4 regions of the Paraburkholderia sp. Cy-641 genome follow, and region 3 is predicted to be linked to each of the others. Evidence: riboswitches for the same ligand, from Rfam matches in the RefSeq annotation. Region 3 holds a riboswitch; each other region holds the start of a gene.
The links. A riboswitch is a leader RNA that binds a small molecule or an ion and turns the genes downstream of it on or off. The one in region 3 is predicted to bind cobalamin.
Positions count from the first base shown of each region.

Region 1: it holds a riboswitch for cobalamin, as region 3 does, so the genes downstream of both, cobW (cobalamin biosynthesis protein CobW) here and F3J20_RS22670 (HoxN/HupN/NixA family nickel/cobalt transporter) in region 3, are expected to answer to the same signal.
Region 2: it holds a riboswitch for cobalamin, as region 3 does, so the genes downstream of both, cobG (precorrin-3B synthase) here and F3J20_RS22670 (HoxN/HupN/NixA family nickel/cobalt transporter) in region 3, are expected to answer to the same signal.
Region 4: it holds a riboswitch for cobalamin, as region 3 does, so the genes downstream of both, F3J20_RS20455 (TonB-dependent receptor) here and F3J20_RS22670 (HoxN/HupN/NixA family nickel/cobalt transporter) in region 3, are expected to answer to the same signal.

Region 1 covers NZ_VWWM01000010.1:5,886-11,341, forward strand. The annotation lists gene cobN (cobaltochelatase subunit CobN) at 1-1,221, opposite strand, end outside; gene cobW (cobalamin biosynthesis protein CobW) at 1,228-2,346, opposite strand; cobalamin riboswitch at 2,467-2,747, opposite strand; cobalamin riboswitch at 2,827-3,067, shown strand; gene F3J20_RS31805 (hypothetical protein) at 3,125-3,304, opposite strand; gene F3J20_RS07740 (cobalamin biosynthesis protein) at 3,311-3,883, shown strand; gene cobO (cob(I)yrinic acid a,c-diamide adenosyltransferase) at 3,880-4,482, shown strand; gene F3J20_RS07750 (cobyrinate a,c-diamide synthase) at 4,486-5,456, shown strand, end outside.
Region 2 covers NZ_VWWM01000003.1:78,281-83,736, reverse strand. The annotation lists gene F3J20_RS02685 (precorrin-8X methylmutase) at 1-242, opposite strand, end outside; gene cobG (precorrin-3B synthase) at 235-1,722, opposite strand; cobalamin riboswitch at 1,860-2,039, opposite strand; gene cbiE (precorrin-6y C5,15-methyltransferase (decarboxylating) subunit CbiE) at 2,227-3,465, shown strand; gene F3J20_RS02670 (cobalt-precorrin-5B (C(1))-methyltransferase) at 3,465-4,667, shown strand; gene F3J20_RS02665 (cobalt-precorrin-6A reductase) at 4,664-5,407, shown strand; gene cobM (precorrin-4 C(11)-methyltransferase) at 5,427-5,456, shown strand, end outside.
Region 3 covers NZ_VWWM01000045.1:5,508-10,963, reverse strand. The annotation lists gene F3J20_RS22680 (MdtA/MuxA family multidrug efflux RND transporter periplasmic adaptor subunit) at 1-114, opposite strand, end outside; gene F3J20_RS22675 (IclR family transcriptional regulator) at 571-1,407, opposite strand; gene F3J20_RS22670 (HoxN/HupN/NixA family nickel/cobalt transporter) at 1,872-2,933, opposite strand; cobalamin riboswitch at 2,967-3,105, opposite strand; gene crcB (fluoride efflux transporter CrcB) at 3,261-3,641, opposite strand; fluoride riboswitch at 3,717-3,778, opposite strand; gene F3J20_RS22660 (ammonium transporter) at 3,818-5,005, opposite strand; gene F3J20_RS22655 (sensor histidine kinase) at 5,453-5,456, shown strand, end outside.
Region 4 covers NZ_VWWM01000038.1:4,060-9,515, forward strand. The annotation lists RNA gene ssrS (6S RNA) at 130-311, opposite strand; gene F3J20_RS20445 (cell division protein ZapA) at 489-803, opposite strand; gene F3J20_RS20450 (ATPase) at 800-1,159, opposite strand; cobalamin riboswitch at 1,368-1,628, shown strand; gene F3J20_RS20455 (TonB-dependent receptor) at 1,718-3,718, shown strand; gene F3J20_RS20460 (iron ABC transporter permease) at 3,746-4,816, shown strand; gene F3J20_RS20465 (ABC transporter ATP-binding protein) at 4,813-5,456, shown strand, end outside.

The sequences.
Region 1 (5,456 bases), on a different contig from region 3:
CACCGAAGCCGGCGTATCGAGCCCGACGCCATTGCCGATGCGCCCTTCGCTCATCGGATAGTTCGCGAGAATCAGCGCGAGCTTCTTGTCCGCATTGTCGAGCGAACGTAGACGGCACCAGCGGCGGCTCAGTTCGGCGAGAAAACGCACGCGTTCGAGGTCGGGCTGATAGCGGACCACGTCGACCTCGGTATGCGGACAACGATAGGCGAGCCCCTTGAAGCTGATCGCACGCGTGATGATGCGGCCGTCCACTTCCGGCAGCGCGATATGCATTGCGATGTCGCGCGAATTGAGGCCGTGATTGTCCTTGAGCCAGTCCTCGCGATTGCCGCCGCTCAGGATCACCTGCAACACCGGCGCGTCGCCGGCCAGCGCGAGCGGCTCGGGGTCGTCGATCGCGGACGCGGCGAACGCGGTCGTATTGAGCACGAGTGCAGCATCGTGCTGCGCGCACAGCGACTGCACGACTTCGCGGCTCACCGCATCTTTCAGCGACGTGATCGCGAGCGGCAGCGGATTGAGCCCTTGCGCTTCGAGCGCGTCGATCAGCGCATCGAACACCGCGGTATTGGCAGCCTGCAGATGCGCCTTGTAGAACAGAATCGCGACCACAGGCGCGTCCTGGCGCCAGCGCGCCTGCCAGTCGGCGATGGTCGGCGTGTCGTGCGCGGGATGATAGAGCGACGCGGCCGGCAACGCGCGCGGCGGCTCGGGCTCGCGTCCCCAATCGAGCGCGCGATAGGCGATGCAGCGCAGGAACGCCTCGGCATTCTGCGGGCCGCCCTCGCGCAGATAACGCCACAACTGATGGCACAGCTCGGCGCTCGCGGTACTGCGCGCGAGCAGGTTCGGGTCCTCCTGCAAATCGCCGGAAAACATCGCAAGCGTTTGCTGCCTGCGCTGCGCGAGCGCGACGACCTGCTCGATGCCGTACGGCCAGTAAGCCTCGCCGCCGAGATGATCGACCACGACGACGCGTGCATGCTGCAACACGTCGTCGAGATAGAAATCGACCGACGCCGGCTGCCGCAAATAGGTGACGTTGGCGAGCCGCAGGCTCGGGAAGCCGTCGCCGAGACGCGGCACCACGCTCGCGAGCAGCGACAGCGTGGTGTCGGCGGAACTGAGCACGACGATATCGGCAGGCTGCTGATCGATACGGATCACGCCCTGCGTATCGTCGACGAAACCGCCCGGCGTCGTGCGTAGCAGATGCATGAGCGCTTACGCCTGGTGTGCGGCAACGCTCGCGGGCGCAGGAGCGGCGGCGTCGAGTGCCGCGTCGAACGCGCGTTGCAGCGTGGCCTGATCGAGGTCTTCGCCGATCAGCACGAAACGGCTGCCGGCGTGCGCGCCGCCGTCATTTTCACCGGCCTGCCAGCGCCGGTCGAAATAGCTGTCGAAGCGCCGCCCCACGCCCTGAATCACGAGGCGCATCGCCGCGCCCGGCAACGCGGCAAAGCCCTTCACGCGATAAATCGTGTGGCCTTCGACAAGCGTCTGCAATGCGGCGATCGCCGCGTCGCGCGACGACACGCGCGCTTCCACGACGACCGAATCGAATTCGTCGTGGTGGTGGTCGGGATCGTCGGCGGAACCGTGATGATCGTGGCGCAGGTGGATCGTCTCTTCCGAAGCCGCTTCGAGCCCGAGCAGCGTGTGCAGATCGAGCTGGCCCTGCTGCGCGCGCACGATCTTCACCTGCGGCGGAATCTCCCCGCGAATCAGCGCTTCGACCGCGCGCTGCTGCGCATCGTCGACGAGGTCGGTCTTGTTCAGGATCACGAGATCGGCCGCGGACAACTGATCTTCGAACAGCTCGTGCAGCGGCGATTCGTGATCGAGATTCGGATCGGCCTTGCGCTGCGCATCGACGGCGACCGGGTTCGCGGCAAACTGGCCGCTCGCGGCAGCCGGACCATCGACGACGGTCACGACCGCGTCGACCGTGAAGCTGTTCTTGATCTGCGGCCAGTTGAACGCCTGCACGAGCGGCTTCGGCAATGCGAGACCCGAGGTTTCGATCAGCACGTGATCGATTTCGCCGCGGCGCTCGACGAGCTTTTCCATCACCGGAAAAAACTCTTCCTGCACGGTGCAGCAGAGGCAACCGTTCGCGAGTTCATACAGTTGCCCTTCGGTTTCGACGCCGTTTTCATCGCAGCCGATGCCGCAACCCTTGAGGATCTCCCCGTCGATGCCGAGTTCGCCGAACTCGTTGACGATCACCGCGATGCGCTTGCCGCCCGCATGCTGAAGAATGTGCCGCAGCAGCGTGGTTTTGCCGCTGCCGAGAAAGCCCGTGACGATCGTGACGGGGATCTTGCGCAATTGAGTTTGCATCGTGAGGTTCATCCGAAGGCGTTGCGCCGCGCATGCCGGAACGAGCGCCGGCGTTGCCGCGACAACGGAAAACAGAAAGCGGAAAGTGAGGTCGTGAACGCGACGCCGCATCCCCGTGGCGTCCGTCCTGCATCTTCGGGCCGGTATCCGGGCTGGCGAAAGCGCCGCTTCCCCTTCCCGGCCGAGTGGTTTCTCGACCAGTGGTGATATGCCGACGCAGCCTTGCGCGTGGACATCGAAGCCGGCTCCGCGGTGGCCGGCCATGCAGCCGATACCGCTTTTCGCTTACCGTTGCGGGGACAGCACAGGTTGGCCCGTTCCAGAGCAGGTGGGCTCCCTGTTTCCCGTTTAACTGCACGCGCATGGATGCGCGCGCGAGCACCAGAAGTGCGTGCGAGTGTAGGCCCACGGCCATGCGCAGTCAAGGAAAGGACACCGCGTGAAGCGCCGCGCGCGCTTATCCGGCGGGGCGCCATGTGCTATCGTATGCGCGCGTTTGGTGCCCGCACATGCGCTCGCGTGTGCAGTTAAACGGGAAACAGGCAGCGCGTCATGCGTTCAATCTGTGCTGTCCCCGCAACGGTAAGCGACCTGCGACGCGAGCGCCGTTCCGGCCGCGTCGCACATGCGTTTTTCGCGCCACTGTCCGATGAATCCGGACGGGAAGGCAAAGCGCGTGAGGCCGCCAGCCCGGATACCGGCCAGACGCGGAGGCGGCGCCGCGTTCATCGCTGCGTTGCCGGCCGCCGGAATCCGCGGGGAACGGATGTGATGGCGTTCAAGCATGGCCGCGCCGCGCGTGGCGTTTTTCCACGGGGTTTTCGCCGCGAAAACGCAACGCGCCGCGCGATGGTCCAAGCCCGGATTCGCAGTACCGCATGACCTCGATCTTCCTTGCCGCGTGCGCCCTTGCAGGCAGCCGCCCTTTTTCCATTACCGCGAGGCGTTTGCCTTGCATGCCGCGATGACGCGCGCCTCGCTCGCCAGCGCCGGGCACGAGGCCTCTTGCGCTGACGCGAATGCCGAAGCCAAAGCCGATGCCGCTCGACACACCGGACGCCCGGGCAAGACGCTCGGCGTCGGCATCGGCTGTCGCCTCGGCAGTTCGGCGCAACAGATCGAAGCGGCGGTGCGCGCCGCGCTCGGCTCGCACGCGTGCGTCGCTTCTTTCGAACAGATTCACGCCGTCGCCACGCTCGACGCCAAAGCCCACGAAGCGGGCCTGCGCGAATTCTGCGCGCGTCATGCGCTGCCGTTGCAGGTGTTCAGCCGCGAGCAGATCGCCGCGGTGCCGGTCGCCACGCCGTCGCTGGCCGCGCAAACGCATCTCGGCGTCGATGGCGTTTGCGAACCCTGCGCGCTGCTCGCGGCGCAGACCCTGGCGGCTGCGTCAGCCGCTGCATCGCCCACACAGCCCGCGCGCCTGCTCGTACCCAAGACCGTGCACGACGGCGTTACCGTCGCGATCGCCTCGGCCAGCAGCGACGCCGACACCGCTCCAACCCAACCCGACACTCCCCAACAGGACCTTCGATGAAAACCGATCCCGAATCGCATCAACGCATGACCGAACGCCGCCGCGAGGGCCATGAAAAGAAACAGGCCGCCGCGACCGTCGAGAAAGGCCTGCTGATCGTCAACACCGGCACCGGCAAGGGCAAAAGCACGGCCGCGTTCGGCATGGCCGTGCGCGTGCTCGGCCACGGCATGCGCCTTGGCGTCGTGCAGTTCATCAAGGGCGCGCTGCATACCTCGGAGCGCGACTTTCTCGGCGCGATCGCACACTGCGATTTCGTCACGATGGGCGACGGCTACACCTGGAACACCCAGAACCGCGACGCCGACATCGCCACCGCGCGCAAGGGCTGGGACGAGGCGCGCCGGATGATCGAAAGCGGCGACTATCAGATGGTGATCCTCGACGAACTGAACACCGTGCTCAAGTACGAATACCTGCCGCTCGACGAAGTGCTGTCGGTCATCAACGCGCGCGCGCCGATGCTGCACGTCGTCGTGACCGGCCGCCATGCGCCGGACGCGCTGATCGAAGCCGCCGATCTCGTCACCGAAATGCGCGCGATCAAGCATCCGTATCGCGAGCAGGGCGTGAAGGCGCAGCGCGGCGTGGAGTTCTGAGCGATGCCGTCAGCGCCCGAAGCGACGCGCCGCCCGGCCTGTCCCGCGCTCTTTATCAGCGCGCCCGCCTCGGGCCAGGGCAAGACCACGATCACGGCGGGGCTCGCGCGCCTGCACCGGCGGCTCGGACGGCGCGTGCGCGTGTTCAAGACCGGCCCGGACTTTCTCGACCCGATGATCCTCGCGCGCGCGAGCGGCGCGCCGGTGCTGTCGCTCGATCTGTGGATGGTCGGTGAAACCGCGTGCCGCAACCTGCTCGCGCAGGCGGCGGCCGAGGCCGATCTGATCCTGATCGAAGGCGTGATGGGCCTGTTCGACGGCACGCCGAGCAGCGCCGATCTCGCCGCGACGTTCGGCGTGCCGGTGCTCGCGGTGATCTCCGCGCAGGCGATGGCGCAGACCTTCGGCGCGCTCGCGTTCGGGCTCGCGCGCTTTCGGCCCGAACTGCCGTTTCATGGCGTGCTCGCGAATCGCGTCGGCTCGGCGCGCCACGCGCAGATGCTGCAGGAAGCGCTGCCGCCCGAATTGCACTGGTGCGGGCACATCGCCGCGAGCGACGAAATCACGCTGCCCGACCGGCACCTTGGCCTGCACCAGGCAAACGAAATCGACGACCTCGACGCGCGCCTCGAGCACGCGGCCGATACGCTCGCGGCAACCGCGCTCGCCGAGTTGCCGCCGGCCGTCGACTTCGACTCGCCCGTGCCCGAAGTCTTGCCGCGCCTGCTCGACGGCAAGCGGATCGCGATAGCGCGCGACGCCGCGTTCTCGTTCATCTATCCGGCCAACGTCGCGCTGCTCGAAGCGCTCGGCGCACAAGTGCACGACTTCTCGCCGCTCGCCGACGAAGCCCTGCCCGACGACATCGACGCGCTCTATCTGCCGGGCGGCTATCCCGAGCTGCACGCGGCGACGCTGGCCGGCAACGCGCGCAGCGCCGCGTCGATCCGCGCGCACGTCGCGGCGGGCAAGCC
Region 2 (5,456 bases), on a different contig from region 3:
TGCGCAACCATGCCCGCGTCGCACAGGATCGGCGCGCCTTGCGCGAGCGCCACGCGGCCCGCCGTGCCCGCGCCGGCGGAGAACGCGAGGTCGTCGATCACGTCGACCATGCCGCACGCGTGGATCACGCGCACCGCGAGTTTTTCGAGGTCGGCGGGAATGCGTGACAGGTCGGCCTCGGCGCGAATCGTCGCGAAGGATTGGCGATAGATCTCCTGACCGTCGCGGATGTAATCAAGCATCGGGTTTATTCCTGACGAGACGCGCGAGCAGGTCGGCGGCCTCGTCGATCGTCAGTGGGGGTGCGACGCAGTGGCCGAAACCGGAGCGGCCGTCGCGTCGATAAAGGTCGTAGACGCCGGGCGCGGCGGCGAGCAGCGTGTACGGCGTGCAATGCGCGGCCGCGCACGAGCGCGGGCAGCCGCTCAGATGCACGTCGACGCCGGCGGGCAGTCGCGCGGCCAGTTGCAGCGCGTCGGCCTTGGTGTCGGCGAGACTCTTCGCGCAGCCTGGCGAGCCGGTGCAGGCGATCACGTGCGTGATGGCTTGGGCGGGATCGCAGGCGAGGCCGAGCGCGCCTAGCTGCGCGAGGACGGCAGGCACGGCCTGCGTCGGGATGTCGGGCAGCAGCACGCTTTGCCACGGGGTGATGCGCAGCGTGCCGTTGCCGTATTGCTGTGCGAGCGCGCCGAGGCCCTGCAGCGCCGCGGCGCTCAGACGCCCGAGCGGCGGCTGGCCGCCGACGTGCCAGGTGTGTGCGCCGCGCTGTGCGTGTGCGCCGAGGCGCAGCGCGGCGTCAGCGCGAAGAGGGCGTTGCCAGTGCGCGAGCGAGGCGTCGCGGGCGAGCGGGAAATCGACGTAGCGCTGCGCGTGTTCGAGGATCGCGTCGGCGGAGTGCGTGGCGAGCAGGTCGCGCATGCGGGTGGCGTGGGTGTCGGCGTTGGCGTCGGCGAGATCGAGGAACGTGTGCAGCAACGCGCGTACGAGCGCCAGGGCATGCGATGGTGCAACGGCAGCAAGGGGGCGGGGGCCGGCGAGGTCGCGGCGAGTGCCGGTGTCGGCACCAAGGTCCGCCCCATCTCCCGGGCATCCCGCGAGCCCGAACACGAAGCGCACGCCGCCTTCATCCGCCGACGCCGCGAGCCACACATCGTGCGGATGATCGACCCGCGCGAGCCGTTCGCCGCCGTCGAGCAGCAGGGCGAATTTCGGCGACAACGCCGCGAAGCGCGCCTCGTCTTGCAGCAGCGCGAGCAATTCGGCGCACAACGGCCTCGTATCGATCAACGCAGACGGATCGCGGCCGGCGGTGGGGCTGGTCATCACGTTGCGGATGTCGTCGGCGAAACCGAGAGCGGTGGTGTCCGGAGGAGCGTTTGCGTCGTTCGCGTCGAGCGGGGAAGAGCAAGAGCCAGCGGCCGAACCGGAAGCAGGAGCAAAAGCAGGATCAAAAGCGCACAGAGAACCCGCCCCCGGCCCCAACCCCGCTTCGATCAACTCTCCGCTCAACGCCGCCTCATGCCGCTCGCGCACGCCGCGCAGCTGCAGATTCGCGCGATTGGTCAACTCGATCACGCCGTTCGCGTGCCGCGTGCTCGCCTCGGCGATCGCGCGCGCCTGCGCGGCGCCGAGTTCGCCGCCCGGCAGCTTGATCCGGCAGAGGCCGCCGTCGCGCGCGGCGACGATGCGCAGCAGCCCCGGACACGCCGAGGGCCGCGACATCGGAAGCGCGTGGGGCAAAACGGTTGAGGGCGAAGCTCGATTCAAGACGGACACCGGGAATAGCGTCGCGCAACGGCCCGAGCAGGCCGCGTCGCGGACCTTGCTGCGGCATCGGTACACCCCGCCCGATGTTGGCTGGCACGAACAGTTGCGCCGGCAGGTCTCCTGGCTCGCAGGTCATGGTCCGCCGCGGCCTTCCCGGTCGAACCAGTGGCGCGTGGCGCAGGCGGACTCGCTGCATACAGTTGCGGGGGCAGCCACATCGTTACTGTGTTCCCTCTTGGGCCCCGAAGGGCGCCGGCGGCTGTATTATGCCTTTTTTCGAACCGCGCAACGAGGCTGGGCGCTTTGACTGGCGCGCCTCGGCGCGCTTTCGAAGGCTTCGCCGGCCGCGCTGCCGGACGGCTTTCGTAGGCGTTTCGGGCATGCTTTGAGCCTGTTTTTGAGCCTGTTCCAAGCGCCTTTTCAACCGCTTTTCCAACGACAAACGATGAGGATGGATGCATGCCGGCATGGCTGACCGTGGTGGGCATTGGCGACGACGGCTTCGCCGGATTGGGACGGCCCGCGCGGCGTGCTTTGCTTGGCGCCTCGGTGGTGTATGGCGGCGAGCGGCATCTCGCGATGCTGCCGGCGCGGCTTGCCGCGCGCCGCGCCGCATGGCCGCGTCCGTTCGATCTCGCGCCGCTGCTCGCCGAGCGTCCGCACGCGGTGTGCGTGCTGGCGAGCGGCGACCCGATGCTGTTCGGCGTCGGCGCGACGCTCGCGCGGCAGTTGCCGGCCGGCGAGTTGCGCGTGCTGCCCGCGCCGTCGTCGTTGTCGCTCGCGGCCGCGCGGCTCGGCTGGCCGTTACAGGACGTCGCGACGGTGTCGCTGGTGGGCCGGCCGCTCGCGGCGCTGAACGCGCATCTGCATGACCGTGCGCGCCTCTTCGTGCTGAGCGCCGATGGAGGCACGCCTGCGGCGCTCGCGGCCGCGCTCGTCGCGCGCGGCTTCGGCGCGACGCGCATGAGCGTGCTCGAACATCTCGGCGGCGAGCGGGAACGGCGCATCGAGGGCCGCGCCGATCAATGGCCGGCCGGCGAGATGGCCGCGCTCAATCTGATCGCGCTCGACTGCCGCGCGTCCGCGCATGCGCCGCGTCTGCCACTGAGCGGCGGCCTGCCCGACGACGCATTCATTCACGACGGCCAGTTGACCAAGCGCGATATCCGCGCGATCACGCTCGCGCGCCTCGCGCCGGCGCCCGGCGAATTGCTGTGGGACGTCGGCGCGGGCAGCGGCTCGATCGGCATCGAGTGGATGCGCGCGCATCCGGCCTGCCGCGCGATTGCGATCGAAGCGCACGAGATGCGCCAGGGCTTTATCGAGCGGAATCGCGATGCGCTCGGCGTGCCGGCGCTGCAACTCGTGGCCGGCCGCGCGCCCGCCGCGTTGCAGGGGCTGCCCGCGCCGCATGCGGTGTTTATCGGCGGCGGCGTGAGCGAGCCCGGTGTGCTCGACACCTGCTGGGCGAGTCTGCGCAACGGCGGCCGGCTCGTCGCCAATGCGGTCACGCTGCAAGGCGAGGCGGCGCTCGTCGCATGGCGCGAGCAGCATGGCGGCACGCTCACGCGTATCGCGCTCGCGCAGGCGCAACCGCTCGGCGGTTTCGACACGTGGCGCCAGGCGTTGCCGATCACGCTGCTCGAAGCGACGAAGCCGGCCGATGCGTCGCCGGATAACCGGTCGGCCGATTCGTGATGCGCGACGAGACTCCCGAACAGCCGGCGCCGCTGCGCAGCGGCTACACGACCGGTAGCTGCGCGACGGCGACCTCGCTCGCGGCGGCGCGGCTGCTGCTCGCGGGCGTGGTCAGCGAGGTCGCCGAGATCGTGCTGCCGAAGGGCCAGCATGTACCGATGCGGCTCGTGTTTTGCCGGTTCGTGGCGCGGGGCGATGAGGGCGGGACGCAGGACAGCGGGTTAACGGGCACGCATGGCAACGAACATGACAATGAACAAGCGGGTGTGCAAATAAACCCGCAAGCAAGCCCGCACAGCGGACGGATCGCCGAAGCCGGCACGATCAAGGACGCCGGCGACGATCCCGACGTGACCCACGGCGCGGTCGTCTTCGCGCGCGTGCGCCTCGTGCCCGAGCCCGGCGTGATTTTTCGCGCGGGGCCCGGCGTCGGCACGGTCACGCGCGCGGGGCTCACGCTGCCGGTCGGCGAACCGGCGATCAACCCGGTGCCACGCCAGATGATGACGCGGCATCTGAGCGAACTCGCCGCGCAGCACGCGTACCGCGGCGGCTTCGAGGTGACGGTCGGCGTCGAGGGCGGCGAAGAACTGGCGCTGAAAACGATGAACCCGCGCCTCGGCATTCTCGGCGGGTTGTCGATTCTCGGCACGACCGGCATCGTGCGGCCGTTTTCGTGCTCGGCGTATATCGCGTCGATCCATCAGGGCATCGACGTCGCGCGCGCGAACGGCTACACGCATCTCGCCGCCTGCACCGGCAACGCGAGCGAGGACGCGATGCGCGCGCACTACGGCCTGCCCGATATCGCGCTGATCGAAATGGGCGATTTCGTGGGCGCGGTGCTAAAGCATATGAAGCGCGCGCCGGTCGAGCGGCTCAGCATCTGCGGCGGCTTCGGCAAGCTCAGCAAGCTCGCGGCGGGCCATCTCGATCTGCATAGCCGCAATTCGAGCATCGACCTCGAACAGCTTGCGGCATGGGCCGCCGCGCATGGCGCCGACGCCGCGCTGCAAGCCGCGATGCGCGCGGCCAACACGAGCCAGCAGGCGCTCGCGCTAGCGCATGCGCAGCAGGTGCCGCTCGGCGATATCGTCTGCGCGCGCGCGTTGGCCGTCGCGCGTGAGATCGTGCCGCCGCAGGTCGGCGTCGAGACGTTTGCGATCGATCGCCAGGGCAAGCTGGTCGGAGCCGCGCGATGATGCGGGTTCTGCTGCTCGGCGGCACCGGCGACGCGCTGAAGATCGTGCGCCGGCTCGGCCCCACGCACGTGTACAGTCTCGCGGGTCTCGGCAAGGTGCCCGACGATTTGCAGTGCGCGGTGCGCGTCGGCGGTTTCGGCGGTGCCGACGGCCTCACGCGTTACCTCGAAAGCGAACGGATCGGGCTCGTGATCGACGCGACCCATCCGTACGCGGCGCAAATCAGCGCCAACGCGGCGCAGGCGAGCCGCGCGGCGCACGTGCCGTGCTGGGCACTGCGCCGTCCGGCGTGGCAGCCGCAAGCCGGCGACGACTGGCGCATGGTCGGCGACTGGCACGAACTGACGGCGGCGCTCGCGCCGTTCAGGCGGCCGCTCTTCACGCTCGGGCGCGAACCGCTCGCGCATCTCGACGAAATCCCGCCGCATCAGTTCTGGACCGTGCGCGTGCTCGACCCGCACCCGGACACGGCGCGCTCGCGCACGCTCGCGGCGCGCGGGCCGTTCACGCTCGATGGCGAGCGCGCGCTGTTCGCGCTGCAGGCATTCGACGTGGTCGTCAGCAAGAACAGCGGCGGTGGCGCGACCGAGGCGAAGCTCGAAGTCGCGCGCGAACGCGGCCTGCCGGTCGTGATGCTGCGGCGTCCGCCACTGCCGCCGGCCGAGCGCGAGTTTGCCGCCGTTGCCGATCTGCTTGACGCATTGCGTACGGTTGGCGCGGTCGGCGCAACAGCTCATTGAATAACGTTTGGAGTCTTGAATGACGGTGTTTTTTATCGGCGCGGGTCCG
Region 3 (5,456 bases):
GGTGCGGCCGCGATGCCGCTTTACCGCGCCGGGCGCGCCATGTTGCGCGCCGCTTGCCGACGGTTGGGAAGCGGTGGGGCGCTGGTTTTCCGGGTGCTTTTGTTGTTCGTCCATCGGTTCGGTCGGGTGGCTGGCTTTTTGATGTGCGCCGCTCGCGCGTTTGCCGCGCCCGCAGGGCGGCGACACGTGGACGGCATGACAGGCGGCTGCGGTTGCGTCAGGTTGCGTTCGGTTGCGGGTGCGTCGCGCAACGCGATGCTACCCGAGGCGCGGGACAGAGATGTTAACGCAATGCGGAATCACCACGGCGCGCGCGGCGCCGTTTTCGACGGCAAAAACGGCCAGATGCGCGTGTATCCCGCGACGGGATGCGTGATCGTACGTTGCGGTCTCTGTAACAGTCCAGCCGCCTATTTTTCGTTTAATTACGAAGGTTACAGGATGTTGGGAAATTGTTGGCCTGGTGTGAAGGGGCGCCTCGCCGGGCGCCGTCGGCCGCGTGCGCCGGCTGGTGGCGCATCCGGCCGCGGTGCTTTTCGCCGTGCCTGTCGCGGTGTCTGTCTCGGTGCCTCAGGTGTCGAGCCGGCGCGCCGGCGTGCCGCCGACTTCGAGCACGATCTTGCCGATGCATTCGAGCAGCGCGGGCGCGGCATGCGAGATGAGCCAGTCGCGCGGGCACTGGTCGGCCGCGCCGCCGCAATTGACCGCATAGCGCTCGCCCGACGGCCCGACGAAGCCGAGCGCGATCGCATTGAGGCCGTCGTACCACTCGCCGGTGGCGATCGCGAAGCCGCGCTCCAGCGTGTCCTCGATCGCGCTTTCGAGCCGTCCGCCGATGTAGCCCCATTCGTTGCCTTCGGCCGTCTGCAGACCGGCAAGCAACGCTTCGCGTTCCGGCTGCTCGAGCGCCACCAGATAGGCGCGGCCGACCGCGGTGCGCGTCAGGCTCATGCGCGAGCCGATTTCGAGCCGCGACACGAGCACCGCCGAGCGCGGCCGGATCGTGTCGATCACGACCATGTCGAAGCGGTCGCGCACGGCCAGATGCACCGAGAGGGCGGTGCGCTCGGCGAGTTCGATCAGGAAAGGCCGTGCGCGGGCGCGGATGTCGAAATTGCGCAGAAAGCCGTTGCTCAGCTCCAGCACCGACGAAGTCAGCACGAAGCGTTCGCTGTCGGGCAGCCGCAGCAGGAAGCCGACGCTGACCAGCGTCGCCGTGATGCGCGAGACCGTCGGCTTCGGAATGCCGGTGAGTTCGGCGAGTTCGCGATTGCTCAGCGGCGCGTTCGCGGCGGCAATCGAGCGCAGCACGGTCAGGCCGCGAGCGAGGGCGGTGACTTCGTCGCCCGAGCCGTCCCGGTCTTTGGCGACGACCGCTGCGCTCGGGATCGGAGTAGGTCGTTTCATGGTTTTTTGGAACTGTATTTCAGATTCTGAGTTCGTCCCCCGTCGACGGCCGGTCTACGGAAGACGGCGGGCATCTTCCAGCCGTGGCACCAGTTCAGTTTTGTTTGTGACAAATCGATTCTATCGGAAAAAGTTGCCGGAACGACCTGGATTCGGATTTTGCTTGACTTAGTCAGCATAATCATAAAAAATGGAACATTATTTCGAAAGATGGAATCTTCCAGAAAGGTTGCCGGCCGTATCGTTCCCGTTGCCCGTATCGCGCGGGAATGCAAGGGGCTCGGCGGCGAATGCTTTCGAAGTCTGCTTTCAGGCACCGCGGCACCGCTTTTAACCCCCGCTGCTTTTGCTTTAATACCGTCTCTCAGGTTCTAGCACGGCCCTCGGAATGGCTAGAACTTTTAAGGCGTCACGGCAACGTGACGCCTTTTTTTCTTTTCCGCTTTCTTTCCGCTCTCGTACGCTCAGACCTGCGGGTTGGTCTGCACCTCGTCGAAACGCTTCACGCGATAGATCACCGCCGACACGAGCCAGCTGAGCGCGAAGATGCCGATGATGATGTAGCCGAGCATGCCGAAGTTATCGTTGAGCGCGCCGATCGCGTCCCAGATGCCGCCTTTCAGGTTCAGCTGATCCGCGAGAAGGCCGAGCGCCTCGATGCCGCCGATCACGAGCGCGACCGCGATCGAGACGAGCGTGATCGTCATGTTGTAGTAGATCTTGCGCAGCGGCCTTTCGTACGCCCAGCCGTAGGCGCCGAGCATCAGGTGGCCGTCGAGCGTGTCGACGAGCGACATGCCCGCACTGAACAGCACCGGAAACACCATGATCGCCCACGGCGAGAGCCCCTTGGCCGCCTGCGTCGCCGCGATGCCGAGCAGGCCGATTTCCGTGGCGGTGTCGAAGCCGAGGCCGAACAGAAAGCCGATCGGATACATGTGCCAGCTACGCGTCACGAGCCGGAAGAGCGGCCGGAACAGGCGCGCGATGAAGCCGCGATTCGCGAGCAGCATGTCGAAGTCGTCGTCGACATAGGCGCCGCCATTGCGCACGTGGCGCCACGCGCGGTAGATGCCGCGCAGAATCAGGAAGTTCATCAGCGCGAGCGCGAACAGGAAAAAGGACGACACGGCCGTGCTGACGATGCCGCCGATCTCCCTGTAGTTGTCGAAGCGGCCCTGGATCGCGGTGGTCGCGAGCGCCACCGCGACCGACGCGAGCACGACGACGCTCGAATGGCCGAGCGAGAAAAAGAAGCCCACGGCAACGGGCCGCTTGCGTTCCTGCATGAGCTTGCGCGTCACGTTGTCGATGGCGGCGATGTGGTCGGCGTCGACGGCATGGCGCAGGCCGAATCCGTACGCGAGCAGCGCGGTGCCGAGCAGCACCGGATAGTGGTGGAACGCCACGATCGCCCACACCCACGCGAGCAGGTTGATGGCGATCAGCACGCCGTAGATGCCGAATAATTTGCTGCGGACTCTCGAATCCGAATCGTTGAAAATCTCGGCGAGTCGATCAAGCATGTTGAATCTCCAGGAATTGCGCGTTCCGTGCAGGTTGGGAAAAGACGACATAGCGAGGTCTGACTCCGGGGTGAAACAGGTTCCCCCGATACAGTGGCGCGACCGCGCCGGAATCTCACCGGCTTCCCGCTGTGTCCGTGTTGAGGCGTAGGCCCTGTGGGCTTATACATCGCCGATACTGAAAAGTCGATTTCTGCGCCGGCCGCGAGAGTCGGCGAGACCGTCGAACGGGTTCCGGTTTCGCTCCCGGTTGGGTTTTTCGGGCGGCGGCACGCATGTCCGCACGCGAGTACTGCGCGGGTGCCGAGCGAGTGTCGAGCCGGCTGCTCAGCGCGACAGCAGCGACACCGTTGCGATGCCGAGGATCGTCATCGCGAGCGAGGTGCTGACGTGAATCGCGACTTCGCCGGCCGCCCAGCCGAGCCGTCCGTCCTGCAGGCGTTGCACGACTTCGGCGGAGAAGGTCGAGAACGTTGAGAGACCACCCATCAAACCGGTGATGACGAAGAGCCGCCATTCCGGCGCGAGTTGCGGCACGCGCGCGAAGCCCGCGACCGCCACGCCGATGATGTAGCCGGCGATCACGTTGGCGGCCAGCGTGCCGAGCGGCAGTCCGCTAAACAGGCCGTTCAGGCGAATGCCGAGGAACCAGCGAAACAGCGAGCCGAGTGCGCCGCCGATGGCGACAGCGAGAAAGGACCAATACATGGAAGAGGATCGGAAACCGGAGTGTGTCGACAAACCGGTTCATGCGGGCGAGACGATGCCGCGTCCGCATGACCGGGCGTAGCAGGCATCATCAGCCCCAAGGGCGGTTAAGGGAGAATGCCATCTCCAGCCGCGCAGTCTAACATCGGTGTGCGCATTTGTACGCGCACCCCGGCTCACTCCGGCGTCGCCGAAATCTTGTGGATCGACAGATCCGCGCCGTTGTATTCCTCTTCCTGATCGAGCCTCAGGCCCACGGTCATGCGGATCACGCCATACACGAGCGTGCCGCCGAGCACCGCCACGACGATGCCGCCGAGCGTGCCGAGCACCTGCGCGCCGAGCGACACGCCACCCATGCCGCCCAGCGCGCGCATCCCGAAGATGCCGGCCGCGATGCCGCCCCACGCGCCGCACAGGCCGTGCAGCGGCCATACGCCGAGCACGTCGTCGATGCGCCAGCGGTTCTGCACGCAGGTGAACATATAGACGAACAGCACGCCGGCGATGCCGCCCGTCACCAGCGCGCCGAGCGGGTGCATGAGGTCGGAGCCCGCGCATACCGCGACGAGTCCGGCGAGCGGGCCGTTGTACGTGAAGCCGGGGTCGTTGCGGCCGGCGAACCAGGCGCTCAGCGTGCCGCCGACCATCGCCATCAGCGAGTTGACCGCGACGAGGCCGCTGATCTTGTCGAGCGTCTGCGCGCTCATCACGTTAAAGCCGAACCAGCCGACCGTCAGCACCCATGCGCCGAGCGCGAGAAACGGAATGTTCGAGGGCGGATGCGCGGCGATGCCGCCGTCGCGGTGATAACGGCCGTGGCGCGCGCCGAGCAGCAGCACGGCCGGCAACGCGACCCAGCCGCCGAACGCGTGCACGACGACCGAGCCCGCGAAGTCGTGGAACGGCGCGCCGAACGCCTGCGTGAGCCAGTCCTGAATGCCGAAGCGGTCATTCCACGCGATGCCTTCGAAGAACGGATAGACGAAGCCGACCAGCACGAACGTCGCGAACAGCTGCGGGTTGAATTTCGAGCGCTCGGCGATGCCGCCCGAGACGATCGCCGGAATCGCGGCGGCGAACGTCAGCAGGAAGAAGAAGCGCACGAGCCCGTAGCCGTTGTGCTCGGCGAGCGACGCGGCGCTGCCGAAAAACTGCACGCCGTACGCGATCGTGTAGCCGATGAAGAAATACGCGATCGTCGAGACGGCGAAATCCACGAGGATCTTGACGAGCGCATTGACCTGATTCTTCTTGCGCACCGTGCCGAGTTCAAGGAACGCGAAGCCCGCGTGCATCGCCAGCACCATGGCGGCGCCGAGCAGAAGAAACTCGGTGTCGGCGCCGTATTTCAGACTTTCCATCGATGTGTCCCGCTTATGCCAAAAAGTGCGCTATGTGAGCAAGAAGTGGGCCAAAGTTGTGCCGGCGGCGCCGGTGCGGTGCAAGCAGGCACCGGGATGGACTTGCACACGATTTCGCACCGTGCCGCGTGGGCTGGACTTTGCACCTGAATAGCGACAACAGGCACAAAAAAAGTGCATGCGCGCCGGATGGCGGCGGGAATGATCCAGCTGGGGGCATAATCTTCGATTTCTATTACAGTTTTATCTGGATTCCTGACGCATGAGGCGCCTGCGGTGTATGCGGTGCATACGGCGCCCGACAGCCGGGCGGCGTGTCTCGCGTCGCGTTCGCGCCGGCTTCCCGTGCGGCCCGGCCTGCGGCCCGCTTTGTCTTCCCGCGCAAACGCCGACATAATGTGCCGATTCCGTGCACGATCCGCCGGCCATTCCCACCAATGCGTACGCATGA
Region 4 (5,456 bases), on a different contig from region 3:
ATCGAATTGAACGTGAGGGATTGAACGACGCGCGCGAACCGGCGCCTGCAAAAAGCACCTGAAAGCAGCACCGGAAAACGCAGCCCAAAGAAAAACGGCATCGAACCGAAGTACGATGCCGTTCCAGATAAGGTCCCCGCCTTAGCCGCTAGGCCGGCATCCTGAACCGGGGGTTCAGAATTGGTCGCAGTTAGCAACACTTCGGGTACATCAGACAGAGTGACGCGCACGCCCGTGCTACAAATTTCCGCAACCGTGCACATGGCATTGGTTCAAGGAATATATGACCTTGGCGAACCAGGCAGGGAAGCTAAACCGATGAAGCTACAGCAGTTCAAACTTTAACAGAAGAACTCAAACGCTTGCGAGAGGTGCTCATGTGCTTTACCAACACCGCACACCCGCTTTGCAAAAAAGTACTGCGTTTCAAGTTACTTCGTTGAATTCACGACCGGTTCGACATTGGGTTCGAAGCCGGCTGTGACCGCTTACTGCAAGCTGTACTGTTCAATCACAGTACCGAGCTGTTCGTTCATTTGCTGCATTGTACGCCGGATTTCTTCAGCGGGAAATGCTTCTCCGTGTCGCACGCTGTTTTGCAGCTTAAGCAGTTCCGATGCCAGCGACAGCGCGGCCATGACGGCAATGCGATCCGTGCCGCGCACGTTGCTGCCGTTGCGGATTTTCTTCATTTCCGCATCGACGCGTGCGACCGCTTCGAGCAGGGCGGCTTCGGTTTCCGGCGAGCAGGCGAGACGATACGGTACGTCGAGAATCGATACTTCGATCTGCTTGGTGGTCATGCGTTTTCTCCGTGGCGGCTCACGTCGCTTTCCGCTTCCTCGGGTTCGGGTTGAGCGGAGTCGAGCAGATCGAGCTGGTTATCCGGTTCGCTGCTCGCGCGGGCACGCGGCAATTTCTCGAGAATCGCATTCAGGCGCACCTGAGCGTCGTCGATCTTGGCGGAGAGCGCATCGCGTTCCGCCTGCAGGGCATCGCGCTCCCCGCGCAATTGCGCGAGTTCCGCATGCGTGGCTTCGACTTCGGCACGCGTGTGCGCGAGTTGTTCTTCGAGCGCGAGCCGCGCTTCATGGTGGCGCTGGCTGATCGCAATCAGCTTGCCGATGTTCTGGGAGAGTGATTCGAGTTCGGTGAGCATGTGCTGCGTCCTCTAAAGACCTCGCATTTTAGCGCGGAATGTTACAGGTTCCGACAATTGTCTCGTTTCGAGACGTAACAACTTGGCTTTATGCAAGCATTTTCCCGACCATAAGATGAAAAACCGCTCGTCGATCGGACAATAACCTGCACTCAACGGCACGGCTCGCGCAGGGATTGACCTTTCTTGACGCTCGCCGGGGTCGCTCCTAAACTGGCCGCACTCTGGTGCCCGCGCGCGCTTTTCGGCGCGCGCAGTTAAACGGGAAGCAGGGCGCGCGCGGGGTTCGACACCGGCACGCGCGAACCTGCGCTGCCCCCGCAACGGTAAGCGACCGCATCTCGTCATGCAGGTCGGTCCTGATTGCAGGTCGAAGCTTAACCTGCAAGTGTGCCACTGCGCGTCACGCGTGGGAAGGCGGGGCCGATGTGTCGCAGCCCGGATACCGGCCAGAGGGAGAGGACGTCCCCCGCGAAAACGTTAAACATCGGGGGCGCCTCGTTACGCGGCGGCCTGCGGGGAAGCGGGCTGCGCACGCTATCCACAGGACTCTCACCCATGCTGTCCCCCTTCGCCCGCGCGGCGCTGCTCGCGTTCGCGGGTCTGCCGCCCGTCGTGCATGCGCAGACTGCCGGGACCACGGCTGCCGCGTCGGCGGCGTCTTCCGTGCCGGCCGATGTTGCATCGCCCGTTGCTTCGCCGGCTGCTTCGTCGGCCGCATCATCGGCTTCAGCTTCGAGCGCGTCCGCCGATGCGAATACCGATGCCGATGCGAGCCCCCGCGCGAACCCGCCGGCCACCGTACTCTCGCCAGTCGTCGTGACCGCCGAACGCGGACCGCAGGCACTCGCCGATACGATCCCGCCGACCACGCTGTTCGATCAGCAGGACATTGCCGACACGACCGCGACCGATCTGCCCGGCCTGCTGCAGCTCGCGCCCGGCGCGCAAATCTCGCGTACAGGTGGCCCCGGTTCGACGACGAGCCTCTTTTTGCGCGGCGCGTCGTCGACGCAATCGCTGGTGCTGATCGACGGCGTGCGCGTCGATTCGGTGAGCCTCGGTTCCGCGCAACTCGCGCAGATTCCGCTCGACCAGGTCGATCACGTCGAGGTCGTGAACGGCAATGTCTCGGCGTTGTACGGCTCGGGTGCGATTGGCGGCGTCGTGCAGGTGTTCACGAAAGATGGCGGCGATCATCCGCCGCGCTTCAATTTTTCGCTGGGCTACGGCAGTTATCACACGCAGACGCAAACCATCGGCGTCAATGGCGCGCTCGATCAGGACGGCCGCACGACCTTCAGCATCTCGCTCGCGCGCACCAAAACCGATGGCTTTTCCTCGCTCGATCCGCTGCAAGCGCCCGGCGCGAATCCGAACGCGAACGGCAATCTGAACGAGAGCCTCTCGGCATCGCTGCGTCACAAGTTCAGCGACAGGTGGGACGCCGGCGTCACCTATTTCCAGTCGAACGGCAACAACAGCTACGACAACGCCTATGGCGAGCCGACCGATCTGAACAACCTCTATAGCAAGGTGCGTCAGGTCTCGGTGTTCGCGAACGGCAAGCTGACCGACTGGTGGACCACGCATTTCACGGTCGCCGAGGGCGACGACCGCAGCGTGTCGAATACCAACGGCATCGACAACGGCCGCTTCGATACCGACAATCGCCAGTACACCTGGCAGAACGATTTCGCGCTGGCCGCGAACCAGAAGCTGCAACTCGGCTACGAGCATCTCGATCAGAGCCTCGATTCCGATACGTTCGCGGCGCCCAACCGTCACGTCGATTCGGTATTCGCGGGCTATACCGCGCGCTTCGGCCGCAATCAGATTCAGGCTAACGTGCGGCGCGACCAGTACTCCGATTTCGGCGGGGCGAACAGTTACTATCTCGGCTATGGCTTCGACATCACCTCGCACTGGAAGGCAACCGCAAGCTATTCGGACGCGTTCCGCGCGCCGAGCTTCGACGATCTGTACTATCCGTTGAGCGGCAATCCGTCGATCCGGCCCGAGCGCAGTCATTCGGTCGAAGCGGGTTTGCAGTACGCATCGAACCTGCTCGGCGTGGTGCGTGTCAGTGCCTTTCAGACGCGCTATACGAATCTGATCGATTACGTGCAGACGATCCCCGGCATCTATCTGGCCGAGAACGTCGGGCACGCGAAAGTGCAGGGGCTCGAAGGATCGTGGAGCGGGCATGTCGGCAAGACCGACGTGCGCGCCTCGCTGACGCTGCAGAATCCCGTCGATCTCGACAACGACGTCGACCTCGTGCGGCGCGCGCGACGCTTCGGCTCGCTCGCGATCAATCGCAGCATCGGCGGCTGGCGCGTGGGCGGCGAGTGGATCGTGAGCGGCCCGCGCGTGGACAGCACCGGCAATCTGGGCGGCTATGGCATCGTGAATCTGTCGGCGCGCTACAACATCACGAAAGCGTGGTACGTGAGCGCGCAAATCGAGAATCTGCTGAACAAGGACTATGAAACGGCCTACTCGTATAACTCGCCGCGACGCGGTGCCTACGTCACGCTTGGCTGGCAGCAGCAGTAACGCACGCACCGGCGTGAGCGCGCGCGCATGAATCGCGCGCCGGGCTCGCTGCCGGCTGCCGGCCACGTCACGCCTACCATGCGCACGATGAACGCAAGGCGCGCGGCCGCGATCTGGCTCGGACTCGCGGTCATCGCCCTGGCCGTGCTGGTCGCGTCGCTCGCGCTCGGCAGCGTGCCGCTCGCGCCATCGCGCGTGCTGGCCGCGTTGATGCCGTGGCATGCCGGACCCGCGCGCGCCGACGACCTCGCCGGCGAGATCGTGCGTACGTTGCGCTTGCCGCGCGCGCTCGCGGGCTTCGCGTGCGGGGCGTTGCTCGCGCTCGCCGGCGCGCTGCTGCAGGTGCTGTTGCGCAATCCGCTGGCCGAGCCGTATGTGCTCGGCGTATCGGGCGGCGCGGCGACGTTCGCGCTCGTGGCGATGATCGCGGGCGGCGCATGGTGGATCGTCGATGCGAGTGCGTTCGCCGGTGCGTTGGTGTCGATCCTGCTCGTGCTTGGCCTCGCGCGGCGCGAGTTATGGCGCGGCGAACCGCAGGACACGTCGCCGCGGCTGCTCCTGACCGGTGCGGTGATCGCGGCGGGGTGGGGCGCGCTGATTACGCTGCTGCTCAATCTCGCGCCCGACAGCCGCTTGCGCGGCATGCTGTTCTGGCTGACCGGCGACCTCAACGGCGGCGCGCTGCCGTGGACCGCGCTCGTCGCGCTGCTGCTCGCGCTGCTTGTGATCGTGCCCGCCGCGCCGCGCCTGAACGTGCTGCTGCGCGGCGATGCGGCCGCGCAGGCGTTGGGCGTTGCGGTCATGCCGTTGCGTCTGCGCGTGTACCTGGTGGCCTCGCTTGCGGCTGCCGCTGCCGTGACGACGGCGGGCACGATCGGCTTCGTCGGCCTCGTGGTGCCGCACATGCTGCGGCTCGCGTTCGGCAACGATCAGCGCATGCTGTTGCCGGCGGCCGCGCTCGGCGGCGGCGTCGCGGTGATGGGCGCGGATCTCGTCGCGCGCACTGTGATTGCGCCCGCGCAGTTGCCGGTCGGCGTGATGACGTCGCTGGTCGGCGTGCCGGTGTTTCTCTGGATGCTGCTGAAGAGGCGTCCATGACACGCGCCCACGATACCGTCCCGGCTTCGGCGCTGAGCGCGCAACGCGTGACGTTGCGCGCCGGCGCGCGCACCTTGCTCGATGCGTTCACGCAGACCTTCCATGCCGGCGAAATCTGGTGCGTCGCCGGGCCGAACGGCGCGGGCAAGACAACGCTGCTGTCCACGCTCGCGGGGCTGCGGCCGGCGTCGGCGGGGCACGTCGAACTCGATGGCAGGCGTCTTGCCGACTGGCCGCCGTTGCCGCTCGCACGGCACCGCGCGTTGATGCCGCAAAGCGCGCACGATGCGTTCAGCGCCAGCGTGCTCGACATCGTGATGCTGAACCGCTTTCCGCATCTCGGCGGCTGGGGGTGGGAGCGCGACGCGGATCGCGCGGCCGCGCAGGCGGCGCTCGAACGGCTCGGCCTGGGCAGTTTCGCCGCGCGCGATGTGCTGTCGTTATCGGGCGGCGAGCGCCAACGTGTCGCGCTGGCGGCCGTGTTGTGCCAGGATGCGCCGCTTCTGCTGCTCGACGAACCGCTGTCGCATCTCGACCTGCATCATCAGATCGATTGCCTCGAAGCGCTCGTTGCATGGACGCAGGAACCGCGGCGCTGTGTGCTGTTTTCGTGTCACGATCTGAATCTCGCGCGCCGCTT